One region of the Niabella ginsenosidivorans genome, then DNA from elsewhere that is predicted to be linked to it. Evidence: riboswitches for the same ligand, from Rfam matches in the RefSeq annotation. Region 1 holds a riboswitch; each other region holds the start of a gene.

Region 1 (5,193 bases):
CTTCTGTTCATTATCATTTTCCTACAAAAACATCCCTGGGGCTGGCCATTATTGCTAAATATGAACAGCAGTTCCGGCAGCTCCGGCAGGAAATGGCCTGCCGGGCTCCCCTGGAAAAGCTGGATGCTTTTCTGAACGTATACACTACCGCGCAGAAGGAAAATAAGATCTGCCTGGTAGGAGCGCTTGCCACGGATCTGTATACAGTGGATCCGCAGATGCAGCAGGCCTTAAAAAGAATCGTGCGGCAGATACTTGGCTGGCTGATGCTTATATTGAAAGAGGGAAAGGCTGAAGGTGTATTTGTGTTCAGGGCTCCTGTAAGAACAAAAGCATTGCTGGTTATTACCAATATGATTGCAGCCCTGCAGCTCACAAGACTAACCGGACAAAAGGATTTCCGGGAAATAAAAAAAACAATTAGTAACGACTTAACAAATAACAAATGAAACGTGTAGTAATAACCGGGTTAGGCGCTTTAACTCCTGTTGGCAATAATACGGCAGCGCTTTGGCAGTCTTTGGTAAACGGCATAAGCGGGGCTGCGCCCATCACCCGTTTTGACGCTTCAAAGTTTAAAACCCGGTTTGCCTGTGAGCTCAAAAATTTTAATCCGCTGGATTATATAGAAAAAGCGGAGGCCCGCAGGTATGATCTGTATACACAATACGCATTGATTACCGTGGCAGAAGCAGTAAAAAGCGCGGGTATCAATTTTGAAGAGCTGGACAGGGACCGGGTCGGGGTAATATGGGGGTCCGGTAACGGAGGCATCCAGACCTTTCAGCAGCAGATAATCGAATTTGCACAGGGCGATGGCACACCGCGGTTTAACCCGTTTTTTATCCCGAAGATGATCGTTGATATTGCTTCAGGGGTCATCTCCATCAAATACGGCCTGCGGGGAATCAATTTTACAACAGTTTCGGCCTGTGCTACTTCCAATACGGCTATTATTGATGCCTTTAACTACATCAGGTGGGGAAAGGCCAATATGATCATTACCGGCGGATCTGAAGCCGCCATCAACGAAAGCGGTGTGGGCGGGTTTAATGCTGCAAAGGCACTCTCCACCAATAATGAGGAAGCGGCCACTGCTTCAAGGCCTTTTGATATATCGCGCGATGGTTTTGTAATGGGGGAAGGCGCCGGGGCATTGGTGCTGGAAGAGCTGGAACATGCTAAAAGACGGGGCGCGCCTATTATTGCTGAAATTGCAGGAGGCGGAATGGCAGGGGATGCCTATCATCTTACAGGTACCCACCCGGAGGGAGAAGGCGCCCGCCTGGGCATGCTGGCCGCGTTGGATGATGCGGGGATTACGGCTGGAGAGATTGACTACCTCAACACACATGCTACCTCTACCCAGCAGGGAGATCTGAGTGAGCTGAAAGCAGCGGAGCGGGTATTTGGTACAGAAAGCACCATCAATATCAGCGCTACCAAATCCATGACAGGGCATTTGCTGGGCGCTGCAGGCGCTGTTGAAGCCATTGCCTGTATCAAGGCCATTGAGCACAATATTGTTCCGCCCACCATTAATTCCACTGAAATAGAACCCGCATATAAAGACGTCTTTAACCTGACGCTGCACCAGGCACAACAACGGGAAGTACGCTATGCAATGAGCAATACGTTTGGCTTTGGCGGGCATATTGCCACCACGATTTTTAAGAAATACGAAGAGTAGGGGCGCATTCGGTTATCAGTTTGCAGTTATCAGTGATCAGACTGAAAACTCAACTCTCAATTCTCAAACCTTTTCGTCCTGTCATTGTAATAATAATACAAATAGTATGTTATGGAAATACGATTAAATACAGATAATAATTTTACCGCTTCAGCCGCTTTTCTGGAAAAAGTGAGCGAAGAGCTTAAAAAAAAGCTTCACCGGTTTAGCGAATATATTACTGCAGCCGAGGTATTCTTTGGAGATGAGAACAGTAATAAAACCGGAGTAAATGATAAACGCTGCACTATTGAGGTGCGCCCCAGGCACCTGCACCCGGAAGCGGTAACCCATTATGCAGACACTGTGGATCATGCCTTTAACGGGGCAGTGGATAAGATAAGAAATTTGCTGGACAATCGTATAGGAAAACTGCAAAGCAGGTAACGAAATGTTTTGCACACCTTGTGTATAAGAACTTGTATGCGTCTCAATTTTATATAATTAATTTGTAACGGTAATGGTATGGCAACCAGGGTTCAATTGTTGCCTTTAAAAGGGAATCCCGTGTAAATCCGGAACTATCCCCGTAGCTGTGAGGCCCTTTAGCCAGAAGTTTTATAAAATAGCCACTGTTCGATCTGTGAATGGGAAGGTTTATAAAAACGGGCCAAGTCAGAAGACCTGCCAGTACCATTTTTTGAAAATGCAATGCTTTCGGGTGAAAGGCAGCGTATTATTCCGGAAGGAAATACCTTATTTCCAATGGAATAATCGTCGTCTCTATCCCCGTCTTTTTTAGAATAAAAAGTAAAAGAACAGAATTTATTATGGGCTTATTTGATAAACGTGTCAACTACAAACCTTTCGAGTATCCGGAAGTGCTGAAATTTACTGAAGCGATCAATAAATCCTTCTGGGTACATTCAGAAGTGGATTTTACCGCTGATGTACAGGATTTTCACAGTCACCTGAATACGGCGCAGCGGAATGCGATTAAAAACAGCCTGCTGGCAATAGCTCAGATAGAGGTGGCCGTAAAATCTTTCTGGGGCAGTTTATACAACCATATGCCAAAGCCGGAGCTGAACGGGCTGGGCAGTACATTTGCAGAATGCGAGTTCCGCCACTCTGAGGCCTATTCCCGTTTACTGGAAGTACTGGGTTATAATGATGAGTTCTCAAAACTGATCCAAGAACCGGTAATTGCAAAACGCATACAATACCTTTCAGAAGCGCTGAAAGACGCTAAATCGAACGACCATAAAGAATACACCCTGTCTCTGATCCTGTTTTCCATTTTAATAGAGAATGTTTCACTGTTCAGCCAGTTTGCCATCATCCTGTCTTTTACCCGTTTTCGCGGGCTGATGAAAAATGTAAGCAACATTATTGCGTGGACATCGGTTGATGAGCAGATACACGCAAATGCCGGTATTTACCTGATCAATAAAATAAAGGAAGAATATCCTGAACTGATCGACGAAGCAATGGAATACCGGATCATGGCGCTGGTAAAAGATTCTATTGAAGTGGAGAGCAAAATTGTGGACTGGATCTTTTCTGAAGGGGCAATTGATACCATTAACAAAACAGACCTGCTGAACTTTATGAAGTTCAGGGTAGATGAAAGTTTTGAGAAACTGGGATTTCCCAAGCAGTTCCACATTTCGCTGGAAGAGTACCGCCCGATGCAGTGGTTTGAAGAGGAAGTATTTGCAAATAGTCTGGATGATTTTTTTGCAAAACGCCCAGTGGAATATACCAAGCACGACAAGAGTATTACGTATAACGACCTTTTTTAGCGGAGGCGGGTTTTGTAGCTGTCCTGTGGCCGGAACAATGACCCCGATAGCTATCGGAATGCAACACCTGCCTTCCGGACAGGAGGCGTTGCTGCTATAGGTAGTGCAGCAGGTAAAAAAATAAAATTGCAGAACAATAAGAAACCTGTCCGCAGGAGGCAGGAAATAAATAGCAAACTATAATAGTAAATATATGGAAAGGCTTTGGTGGAAAAACGAAGAAAGTGAACAGATCCTGAACAGGGGATATCTGTTGAACGGTGAAACAGTAGAAAAAGCAATAGACCGTGTTTGTACGGCGGCAGCGCAGCGCCTGTACAAGCCGGAGCTGAAGGAAGCCTTTAAAGAAATGGTGGAAAACGGGTGGATGAGCTTCAGCTCGCCCATCTGGGCCAATATGGGAACAGAAAGAGGATTGCCGATCTCCTGTTTTAACGTACATATGCCGGATAATATTGAAGGCATTACCCATAAGCTGGGCGAAGTGATCATGCAGACAAAAATAGGCGGGGGCACCTCAGCTTACTTCGGATCATTGCGGGGGCGCGGCAGTGCGGTTACTGATAATGGCAAGAGCAGTGGTGCCGTAAGCTTTATGCGCCTGTTTGATACGGCAATGGACACTATCTCTCAGGGAGGCGTACGCCGGGGCGCTTTTGCTGCTTACCTGGATATTGACCACCCGGATATTGCGGAGTTTTTGAATATTAAGGATATCGGGCATCCTATTCAGAACCTGTTCTATGCAGTTTGTGTACCGGATTACTGGATGCAGGAAATGATTGACGGTGATATTGCAAAAAGAGAGATCTGGGCACGTGTGCTGGAAAGCCGCCAGCAAAAGGGATTGCCTTATATTTTCTTTACAGATAATGTAAACCGGGCAAAACCACAGGTGTATAAAGACAATAATCTTATTATACATGGCAGCAATCTTTGTTCTGAAATAATGCTGCCTTCAACTGAAGATGAATCATTTATCTGTTGTCTTTCCTCCCTGAATCTGGAGCTGTATGATGAATGGAAAGATACAGATGCCATTAAGCTGGCAGTGTTCTTCCTGGATGCTGTATTACAGGAATTTATTGCAAAAACAGAAGGGAATCATTACCTGGCCAATGCCAATCGTTTTGCAAAGCGGCACAGGGCGCTTGGTTTAGGCGTATTGGGATGGCATTCTTATCTGCAACGCAATATGATCGCTTTTGAAAGCATGAAGGCAAAACAATTAACACATTCTATCTTTTCCGAGCTGCAGGAAAAAACAGAAAAAGCAACCATAGAACTGGCGCGTATTTATGGCGAGCCCGATTTGCTGAAAGGATATGGCCGCCGCAATACCACGGTAATGGCTATTGCACCAACGACTTCATCTTCAGCCATATTGGGACAATCTTCCCCCGGTATTGAACCGTTTGTAAGCAATTATTATAAGGCTGGTTTATCAAAAGGGAACTTTATCCGCAAGAACAAATATTTAAAAGCGCTGTTACAGGAAAAGGGAATGGATACGGAAGATGTATGGCGCAGTATTATGCTGAACCATGGCAGCGTACAGCACCTGGAAGGGCTAACAACCCATGAAAAGGATGTGTTTAAAACGTTCCGCGAAATAAGCCAGCTGGAAATTATTCAGCAGGCGTCCATCCGCCAGAAATTTGTAGATCAGGGGCAAAGCCTGAACCTGAACATACCTCCGGGGCTGCCCGTAAAAGAGGT
Region 2 (5,193 bases), 2.8 Mb from region 1:
GGAACCAATAATATCAATAATGGCAAACAGGGTAAATGTTACCGTTAGTATCGCCTTATAGTTTACTGAATCCATTTTTTGGGACAAAGGTAAAGGCTATTTTTTACAAAAAGCTGTGCTATTGGGGTACCTGTTGGCAGCACAGCTTTTTAGCAGGCTGTTGGTGCTACCGCTTAAAAAGAACGGTATTGGGGCCTATTCCCCCGGTTGTTGTAAAAGAGAACCTGAGTTTTCCTGATTTGTCAAAGGCAAACACTTTTCCGGATTCCGTATAGTCAATAGCATCTGTAACATAAACATCGCCATTTAATTCATCAATACTGATTCCATAAGGAATTTTTATTGTTGTACCATCCTTGATAAAGTTGTCCTGGATCAGGTTCATTGTCTGTGGATCGTAAATCCTTACGCCTGTAAAACCGTTATAGCCGCTTAAAATATACAGCTGGTTGTTATAGAACGCCATTTTGTCGAAGCTGCCATCTACTTTTTTTACAAGGGTACCATTAGCATCCACTTTGGCAAGAAAAGGCTGCACCTTATCGTAATCGCCAATAACAGGAATGAACAGGTTCCCCTGATTGTCGATACAAACCCGCCCGGGATTAACGCCCACATTGATTTTCTTTACTTCGGTACCGGTAGCCGCATTTAAAACAGCAATGGTGGAGTCATAGCCCGATTTATAATTTCCCTGTAAAACCACAAATGCCTGGTCATTGTAAAATGCTACATCTTCTGCGGAAGACCGTAGCGAAAAGCTTTGGGTTACTTCCAGACTGGACGTATCAATAACTTCCAGCGATTTTCCCCAGATAGTGGGTACATAAATTTTCCCGTTGAAAGGAACGGTTCTTCTCGGGCCTTTGGAAGCTCCGCTTTCATCTTTAAAAGAAATGCTTTTAATTAATTTGCCATCTCCGGCATTTAACACATTTACAATACCGGAATTATCAACAGCAATGTAGATCTTTGCACCGTAAATAACAGCGTTATTAGCAATGGAACCTAAAACCGTTTGATTCGTGGTGCTATAAAAATCGCCGCTATAAGTCCCGGTTGAGAAATCATAGAATCCTAATTTGCTGTTATTGGCATCAGGAGTTCCTTCACACAAAACATAAAGGCCGGTAGTTGGCTTTACAACCGGTTGCGGGGCATCCTCTTTACTACAGGAGTAAAGCATTACCACTGAAAGAAAAAGAACATAAAGCCTGTGTAAATTTTTTCTTACTGTTTTCATCGTATTAAATTGAAGGGTTTAAAATTGAACGGCTGCTCCAAGCCGGTAATTGATTCCCGGCATAGGGTAAAATTTTACAATTTCGTATTGTGCGTTAAAAATATTATTGAGCTCTGCTGAAAAAAGAAGCCGTGTGCTGCGGAGCGGCAGGGCATACCGGAAATTGATATCGTGGAGGCCCCATCCTTTCAGATACCCATCGCTGAGCTGCTCTCCTGTGGTATACCGGTAAGAGGATGCCTGTATATTGTAGGATGCAGAAAACCTGCCGTTGCTCCCGCTCAGACGAAGGCTTCCTGAATGCTCCGGGGTGTACGGGATCTGGTTGCCATAAGCCGCTTTGCCGGGGTCTGTATGGTCTGTTGCATGCTGGTAGGTATAGGCCAGCGCTGCCTTTATTTCCCAGCGCTTTATTTTTTCAAAAACGGTGGCAACAGCAATATCAATGCCTCTGATTTGTACAATGCCCAGGTTTTGCATGCTCCACTGAAACAGGTTCTGGCGCGGAATTGCAATGATCTTGTTTTTTACATCATTATAATAAGCATCTGCAGTTACATTCAGTTCTCTGAGAAGGTTGCCCACATGGAGCGCGTACGTTGCCCCGATATTATATTGATTGGCGGTTTCCGGTTTCAGTTGGGTATTGCCGACAGTGGTATAGTAAAGGTCGTTAAAAGTAGGCGCGCGAAAAATATTTTTATAAAACATGCGCAACCGGAGCGGCAGGCCGGCAACAGGCTGCCACTTTATTGAAACAGTGGGGTTGAGCCTGTTTAAAGCCGTTCCGGCTTCCCCCAGTCGGGTATGGTTCCGAATATAGGTATGCAGCAGATTCGCCTGCAGTTCCAGGTTGGCGGCTGCAAACTTCAGTGAAAGATTATTAAGCCAGGTATCCCTGGAAGGTGCGGGGAACGACTGCCTTTCTGCAAAGGAATCTTTCCGGAACAGGTTGGTATAGTAATAGTCTCCGGAATAAGCCGCACTGATCCGGCCTGAGATCTGTTGTTGGATGGCTGCGGACAAATAAAACTCATTCTGTAGGAACCGGTTTTCATAATTCAGGCTGTTGTCTGTTAAATGAGGATCCCGGTAATCATTCATTGAATGCCAGAAACGGCCGTTGAGCAGGACCTGTGTTGTTGCCGTTATTTTCTTCTGATAGCTGCTTTGTAAAAAAAGATTTTCATCTTTCAGGCGTTCTGCAGCATAAAAATTATCATAAATGACTGCTCCTGGTAAGCCTCTGTCAGAATAATAATAATAAGTCTTTAGGTTGAATTTATTATCGGACGCCTCTCTGTAGAACAGGTTGGCTTCTGCTCTTACAGATGTTATATCACTGTTTTTTCTTCTGAGCTTCAGATTATTGGTATAATCGGTATAAGGATAATCGCCTTCGGTATTGGTATAGTCTGCAGTTGCATTGAACCCCCATTTGTCGGCAAGCTTTACGGTGATATCGGCATTGGGGTTCATATAGCGGAATGAACCTCCCTGCAGGCCGATATTAAAGGAGTCGGATAGATACGGAGTGGAGCTGTTGGCGGTGGTTTGCAGGGATACCACCGATGCAGAAGCAAATGCCCGGGCTGTATTGAGCAATTCCGATGGCTGCGCATTCTGAAGGGTTATACCGGACAGGTTGCTGATGGAAAATTTTCCCAGATCAATCTGGCCGCCCTGTCCTTCGGGCAAGGCTAATCCATCGTAAAGAACTGCTGTATAATTGGCCCCCAGGCTGCGCACAGAAACTGTTTTTAAACCACTGATCCCTCCATAGTCTTTTACATTTACGCCTGGAAAGTATTTTACGGCATCAGCAACCGAAAGACTGTTTAGTTTTGCTAAATCATCGCCCGAAATGGTTTGTTGTGGAAGAATGCCGGTAATATTCTGCTTCTGATTTTTTCCGCTGATGTTTACTTCAGGTAAAAGCGTATCCTTTGTGGTGGTTTGCCCCAGAACGGGATGCCACTGGCTTCCCAGGATGAGTAGTAGTATATATTGCAGATACCTCAATTACCTGATATTGATAACCATATAAAAGCACCAGGGAAAAAGAGAGCAACACCGCAATGATGCATCTGCGTTGTTATTCCCGCTTTTCATCCCGAAAGCGCTGATGAATAATAGAACCTGGCAGGTCTTCTGGCTCGGGCCTGCTTTAATGCCTTCCCATGGCGCCCTGCGCCATAGTGGCCGTTATTAAAGCGTTTCAGGACCCCTGTTAAAAAGGATCCGGCACCTTACAGCTACGGGGATAGCGCCGGATTTACACCGGCTTCCCTTTTCATGGCGCAGCAGCGCCAACCAGATTCGCTGCAAATGTAAGGGAAGATGGGTGATTTTTTTTAAGTTTGATTATGGTTGTGAACCGTAATACGATCCTGGTAACCGCCCACGTACTGGGGTGGGTACTGGGCCTGGGCCTTATTCTTGTATTCATTGAATCAGGTTCTTTCGGCGTTGGGCGGTTTAACCGGTTGCTTTTTTCCTGGCCTTTTATTGCATTTTTGTTTTTCTATGGCTGTCTTTTTTATGGCAATCTGTTTATTTTATTACCCCGCTTCCTGGTCCGGGACAAATTTATCATCTATGGTATTTTTGTTCTGTTATTGTCCGGGGCTACTTTTTATTTAAAACCATTTGATGTATTACTCAATTCTAACCGGCAGGCAGAGCGTTTTCGGTCTGATGGCCCTCACCGGCCTCCGCCACAAATGGAGCGGCCCCGGGATCTGCCGGATGCTGATCATCTGCCGCCCGGCCCCCGCCAAAACGGTCCCGGTTTCCGGGAAGGCCATTTTGATCTGATGAGCATCACCCTGTTCCTGGTTGTATGGGCCATCAGCACCATTATTTTTATTTCAAAACAATGGCGCATAACAGAGAACAAGAATGCGCACATTAAGCTGGATAAGGCCCAGGCCGAGCTTTCTTTTTTGAAAGCGCAGGTCAGCCCGCATTTCTTATTTAATACCCTTAATAATATTTACTCGCTGGCAATGGCAAAGAGCGATGATACAGCAGCCGGTATTTTAAGGCTTTCCGGCATTATGCGTTATATTACAGATGATGCGCCAAAAGATTTTGTTCCTGTAGAAAAAGAGCTGGAATGCATCAGCGATTTTATTGAACTGCAGCGATTGCGTTTAAGTAAAAGCGGACAGTTGAATTACCAGGTCAGCGGATCAACGAATGGAGTACAAATAGCGCCATTGATCTTAATGCCTTTTGTGGAGAACGTTTTTAAGCATGGCATCAGCAACAATGCAGCAGTTCCTGTTAACATAAGAATTGATATAACCCCGGCGTATATTACGCTCTATACCAAAAACCGGATATTCCGGAAACACCCGTCAACGGAAAGGGAAGGGGTAGGGTTGAGGAATGTAAAACAACGGCTGGATTTTTTATATCCCGGCAATTATCAGTTGCAGATCACAGAGGAGGCCGGTTTTTATATTGTGGAATTAAAAGTAGTACCAATTGTCCAATAAATGATAAAAGCAATTGCAATAGATGATGAGCCGCTGGCATTGGATGTTATCAGTACATTTTGCAAACAATGCAGCGGGATAGCATTATTGGAAATTTTTGATAATGCTGTTGCAGGCAAGACATTTGCAGAAAAGGCGCAGCCGGACCTGGTATTTGTTGATATTAATATGCCGGATATAAACGGGCTGGATCTTGTGAACGGCCTTACCTATGACCCGATGATCATCTTTACGACCGCTTATAAAGAATTTGCCCTGGAGGGTTTTGAACTGTCAGCGGTCGACTATTTATTAAAACCTTTTAGCTTTGAACGTTTTAAAAAAGCCATTGAGAAGGCGGAGAAATATTACAGGGGCATCCGGGAAAAAAAGGAAGACAGCCTGCTGGTGTATGCGGAATACAGGATGATAAAGATCCTGTTTTCAGATATTCTTTATATAGAAAGC
Region 3 (5,193 bases), 960 kb from region 1:
CATATGGGTATGGATTTGGGTTGCATCCTGTACACCGCTTGCTGCAATGCGGAATGCCCTTACGGCCCAGTCCAGGTACTCCCGGCGGTTTTCCTTTCTTAAAGGTAGTCCTTCCCTTATTGCCGGCTCATCAATCTGGATGATCTTTATCCCCGCTTTTTCCAGATCAATTACTTCGTCCCGGATGGCCAGCGCTATCTGATCGCCCGTTACGCTCCTGGGCTGGTCGTCCCGCACAAAGCTCCACTGCAAAATGGTCACAGGGCCGGTCAGCATGCCTTTTACCCATTTACGGGTAAGGGACTGGGCATAACGGCTCCATTCAACGGTCATTGGTGCCGGCCGGTATATATCGCCATAAATGACGGGTGGCTTTACACAGCGGCTGCCATAGCTTTGTACCCATCCGTTTTGGGTAAAAGCAAAGCCTGCCAGTTGCTCTCCAAAATATTCCACCATATCGTTGCGCTCAAATTCGCCGTGCACTAATACATCTAAGCCTGCTTCTTCCTGCCATCGAATGGCTTCCTGAGCAGCCTCTTTCAGCAGCCGGTCATATTCAGTATCTGAAAGCTGCTGCTTTTTCCATTGCGCCCTCCAGGCCCGGATTTCTTTTGTTTGCGGAAAGGACCCAATGGTAGTAGTAGGAAAGAGCGGCAGCCGGAACTCCTGCTGCTGCTTTTCTTTTCTTGCAGTAAAAGAACTGTTTCGTCTCGCATCGGCTTCTGTTATTGCTGCTACGCGTTGCTTTACCTGCTGGTTATGGATCAACGCGGAGCTGCGGCGGCTTTCAATGCACCGGATGTTGGCTTCCAGCAGCGTTTTTGAGGCGGGGGTTTCAGGGTCCGCAGCAATCTGCTTCAGGGACGCTACCTCCGCCAGCTTTTGTTGGGCAAAGGCCATCCACTGTTTTATTTCAGCGGTAAGATGCCTTTCATCAGTTTCCAGATCCAGGTCGCAGGGAGTATGCAGCAGGGAACAGGATGGCGCCAGCCAGATGCGGTCTGCCCCTATTTTTTGCTGGGCTTTTTGGATCAGTGACAGGGATTGTTTAAAATTATTCTTCCAGATATTTCTTCCATCCACAATGCCCAGGGACAAATGGGTTCTTGCTCTGATAAAATCCGGTACCGCCAGGATATCTTCCAGCTGGGAAGGACAGCGCACTAGGTCCAGGTGCAGCACCTGCACGGGAAGCGATAAAGCGGTTGAGAGATTGGCCCCGAAACAATCAAAATAATTGGCCAGGATGATCTTCAGGTTAGGGAACCGTTGCTGCATAGCGGTGTAAGCCGTTACCAGCGCCTGCTGTTCCTTTTGGGTAAGATCCAGCGTCAGGCAGGGCTCATCCAGTTGCACATAATAAGCGCCGCTGGCGTCCAGTTTTTCCAGCACTTCAAAATATACGGGTAAAAGATTTTTCAGCAGGTCGATCCGGTGAAAGCCTTCTTCTTTTTCTTTACCCAGCAATAAAAAAGTAACAGGCCCTGTTAAAACGGGTTTGGAATTGTAGCCGGCCTTTTTAGCTTCGATGAACTGATCAGTAACCTTGCTGTTAAAAAAAGAGAATTTCTGGTCTTTTTTAAACTCAGGAACAATATAATGGTAGTTGGTATCGAACCACTTGGTCATTTCCATGGCAGTAAGGTCATACCCGTTCTTTTGATATCCTCTTGCCATTGCAAAAAGCAGGTCGATCGTTTTCAGATGTTCCTTTTCAATTAACGGGTGATACCGTTCCGGGATGGCACCAGTCATCAGGCAGGTGTCCAGTACCTGGTCATAAAAGGAAAAATCATTTACAGGGATCCAGTCAATACCGGCATCCTTCTGTAATTGCCAGTGATTTGACCTTATTTCACGGGCCACCTGCTCCAGTTGTGCTGCTTCAATTTTGCCGGCCCAATATTGTTCGCAGGCTTTTTTCAGTTCCCGGTTACTACCAATACGCGGGTAGCCCAGATTGTGTGTTTGCATTTCTTTTAACTTTTTTAATGAATAATAAGCTAAAAGCCCTTTGCAAATTTCACAATGCGATAAGGATAAGAAGAAAAAGACAAGCAGATGCCCGTTACCGGAATGGGACTCCGGATATAAAGTAGGAATTTTTAAAAGGCATCATACAGACCGTTGCTTCAGACCGCGAAAGCATTGCTCATACAGAAAAGGCAGGTCTCCTGGCTTACAGCAGCTTTACCGCCCTTCCCGCTCCGCCCGGGGCGAAACAGTGGACATACATTGGGTAAAGCCTTGCTGGCTGCTTACAGTTGCGCGACAGCTCGTGATTTGAACACGATTCCCTATTATCCCTGATCTTCATCAGGGACCTTTCCTGGTTGATGAAAAATGAAAGAACTTATTAAGTTGGCAAATTTAATCAAAACAAGGTAGTTCCCGGTAAAATTTTAAAGACAAGAGGACTTTTTTTATCCGGTATACTGTAATAACTTTAAAATATGGACTATGTGATTGCCAGCACCTACAATAATTATATAGAAGCGCATCTTGCAATGGGCAATTTGCAGAGTGAAAGCATTAACTGCTGGCTGAAGGATGAAAATACGGTAACCATCGATCCCATACTGACCAATGCTGTAGGAGGAATAAAATTAATGGTGGCACAGCCACAGATCGGAAGAGCGTTGGATATTTTAAAGAATACAAAAAAAGAATACCAGCAGCAACATCCCTGCCCCCATTGCGGTTCCACCAACGTGGAGTATGTGAGCACGCCCAAAAAAGCGTCCAACTGGCTGGGCACCCTTATAAATCTCCTGTTAGGCATAGGAGCACCTTTGCCGGTAGATAAGGTACACCATTGTTTTGATTGCGGGTATGAATATGAAGCACAATAGTTTCGCTTGCAAGAAAGGGGCAGAAGGGTGCGTTTCAGAAATATATTTTCATTAAACAGGTTCATTTTATATATCGTTGCCATGGATAAAGTAATTGCCTATTTTTCAACACTGGAACAACGTCCACTGGAGCGGATGGGACTACTGGTTGGCGGAATGCTGATCTTTTGGATACTGGAAGGGGTCATTCCACTGTATCATCTGAAATACCGGAAAACAAAATTTGCTCATGCGCTGGTAAATTTCGGTTTTACCGTCCTGCATCTGGTCATCCATACTGCATTGGCAGTGGTGATAGTAGTGCTGTCTGATTGGTGCCTTCATGCACAATTCGGGTTGGTATACTGGCTGCATGCCAGTGTAGCGGGCGCTGTGCTTATTGGTGTGCTGGCGTTGGATTTCAGCAGTTGGCTGGTACACTGGATAATGCACAAACAACCCTGGCTGTGGCGGTATCATTTAATACATCATAGTGATAATAAAGTGGATGTTACCACAGGCCTGAGGCATCATCCCGGCGATAGCCTGTTACGGGGCATCTTTTTTCTTTTATTGATTTTTGTTAGCGGCGCCCCTATGTACAGCGTCATGATCTATCAGACACTGGTAGTGGTTACCACCGCCTTTACACATGCCAACATCCGGCTTCATTCAAAGCTGGACAAAGCATTGAGCTATGTACTGGTTTCACCCAATATGCATAAAGTGCATCATCACTGGAAACAACCTTATACAGACAGTAACTATGGTGCCGTGTTTTCTATATGGGACCGGCTGCTGGGCACCTATAAAGAGCTGGATCCCTCAAAAATAAAATACGGGCTGGACCGGTATTATGATAACACCCGGGACGAAGACTTTTTAGCGTTGTTAAAAGATCCTTTTATTAAAAAAGAAACTGCAGAAACAGAGGTGCCCGGCAATGCCCGCAAAGGAATAGCTTAAACCAAAGGACTTTCCTACTTTTGAAAAATGAAAGAACAAAAAGTGATCGCAGTCATTCCCGCAAGATATGCTGCTACGCGGTTCCCGGCCAAACTGATGCAGCAATTAGGGCAGTACCCTGTGATTGTGCACACCTACAATGCCGTTGTAAAAAGCAACCTGTTTTCGGAGGTGTTTGTGGTAACGGACAGCGATATTATTTATAAAGAAATTATTCAACGGGGCGGCAAGGCTATCATGAGTATGGCCGCGCATGAAAGCGGAACGGACCGTATTGCGGAAGCGGTACGGGATATGGACGTGGATGTGATTGTGAATGTGCAGGGCGATGAGCCTTTTATGCAAACCGAACCGCTGCAAAAAATTGTAGCGCTTTTCCGGTCAGACGCTGTTCAGGTGGGTTCATTGATGCGGAAATTTGGCAGTGAAGAGGAGGCACAGAACCCGAATGCGGTAAAAGTGGTAACAGGTAAGAACGGGAAAGCCCTGTATTTCAGCCGAAGCATAATTCCTTATAACCGGGATCAGAAAGCCGGGGTGGCCTATTACCTGCATATTGGTGTTTATGCATTTAGAAAAGAAGCCTTGTTAAAGTTTACAACCTGGCCGCAAAGCATACTGGAGCAGACTGAAAAGCTGGAACAGCTGCGGTTTTTGGAAAACGGGGTGGATATCTATATGGCAACAACCACTTATCAGACAGTGGCGATCGATACTCCGGAAGACCTCGAAAAAGCCGCTGCTATCCTGAACCAATAAAAAGCTATTATGATTTTAAATGGAATTTTATTGATCTGCCTGGGTATTTTAGCCGTACCATCCCTGTTGCTTTCCCGTAAGCCGGAAGCAAAAGAGTTGCTGGATAAAATAACCCCCTATCAGGGCTGGATAGGGATCATGTTTTGTATAATTGGAATAATACGGGTCATCCGCTGTATCTTAAGCCTTGACCTGTTGGGCTTTTTCCCTGTTTATTGGTGCTTATGGCTGGCTACAGGGTTGGTAGCCGCAGCGCTGGGCTTTTTGCTGGGATATGGTTTTATTCAGCAATATGTGCTTTCAGAAAATAAAAAAGCAGCAGAAAAAGGGGCACAATTACTGGACCGGCTGCGCCCCAGGCAGGGCCGTTTGGGTATTGCGGCAATCATTATTGGTGTGCTGTACATTATTTCCGCAATAACGGGACCGGTTCCTGTGCTGTAAAATAAAGTGATACAAATCCGATACATTTGTGCAATAATATAAAATCACCATCCATACATGAAGGTTCGCCCGGATAAATACCTGAAGCTTTTTTTACCCAACCTGATGGACCTTTTCGGAACTGAAAGAACAAAAGAGATCTTATCGGTCAATCCAACAATTATTCCCAGGCGGGAAGAAGCTCAGAGGG

Evidence for each region. Region 1 has a riboswitch for cobalamin ahead of A8C56_RS00450 (ribonucleotide-diphosphate reductase subunit beta). Riboswitches for the same ligand answer to the same signal wherever they lie in the genome.
Region 2: it holds a riboswitch for cobalamin, as region 1 does, so the genes downstream of both, A8C56_RS12020 (TonB-dependent receptor) here and A8C56_RS00450 (ribonucleotide-diphosphate reductase subunit beta) in region 1, are expected to answer to the same signal.
Region 3: it holds a riboswitch for cobalamin, as region 1 does, so the genes downstream of both, metE (5-methyltetrahydropteroyltriglutamate--homocysteine S-methyltransferase) here and A8C56_RS00450 (ribonucleotide-diphosphate reductase subunit beta) in region 1, are expected to answer to the same signal.

The regions. Positions count from the first base shown of each region.
Region 1 covers NZ_CP015772.1:94,214-99,406, forward strand. The annotation lists gene A8C56_RS00435 (TetR/AcrR family transcriptional regulator) at 1-449, shown strand, start outside; gene fabF (beta-ketoacyl-ACP synthase II) at 446-1,690, shown strand; gene A8C56_RS00445 (HPF/RaiA family ribosome-associated protein) at 1,802-2,116, shown strand; cobalamin riboswitch at 2,174-2,375, shown strand; gene A8C56_RS00450 (ribonucleotide-diphosphate reductase subunit beta) at 2,500-3,474, shown strand; gene A8C56_RS00455 (ribonucleoside-diphosphate reductase subunit alpha) at 3,668-5,193, shown strand, end outside.
Region 2 covers NZ_CP015772.1:2,888,905-2,894,097, reverse strand. The annotation lists gene A8C56_RS12030 (MarC family protein) at 1-75, opposite strand, end outside; gene A8C56_RS12025 (DUF5074 domain-containing protein) at 167-1,243, opposite strand; gene A8C56_RS12020 (TonB-dependent receptor) at 1,262-3,265, opposite strand; cobalamin riboswitch at 3,368-3,576, opposite strand; gene A8C56_RS12015 (sensor histidine kinase) at 3,610-4,746, shown strand; gene A8C56_RS12010 (LytR/AlgR family response regulator transcription factor) at 4,747-5,193, shown strand, end outside.
Region 3 covers NZ_CP015772.1:4,761,038-4,766,230, reverse strand. The annotation lists gene metE (5-methyltetrahydropteroyltriglutamate--homocysteine S-methyltransferase) at 1-1,977, opposite strand, end outside; cobalamin riboswitch at 2,151-2,346, opposite strand; gene A8C56_RS20195 (putative signal transducing protein) at 2,457-2,855, shown strand; gene A8C56_RS20190 (sterol desaturase family protein) at 2,937-3,800, shown strand; gene kdsB (3-deoxy-manno-octulosonate cytidylyltransferase) at 3,828-4,559, shown strand; gene A8C56_RS20180 (hypothetical protein) at 4,569-5,003, shown strand; gene corA (magnesium/cobalt transporter CorA) at 5,061-5,193, shown strand, end outside.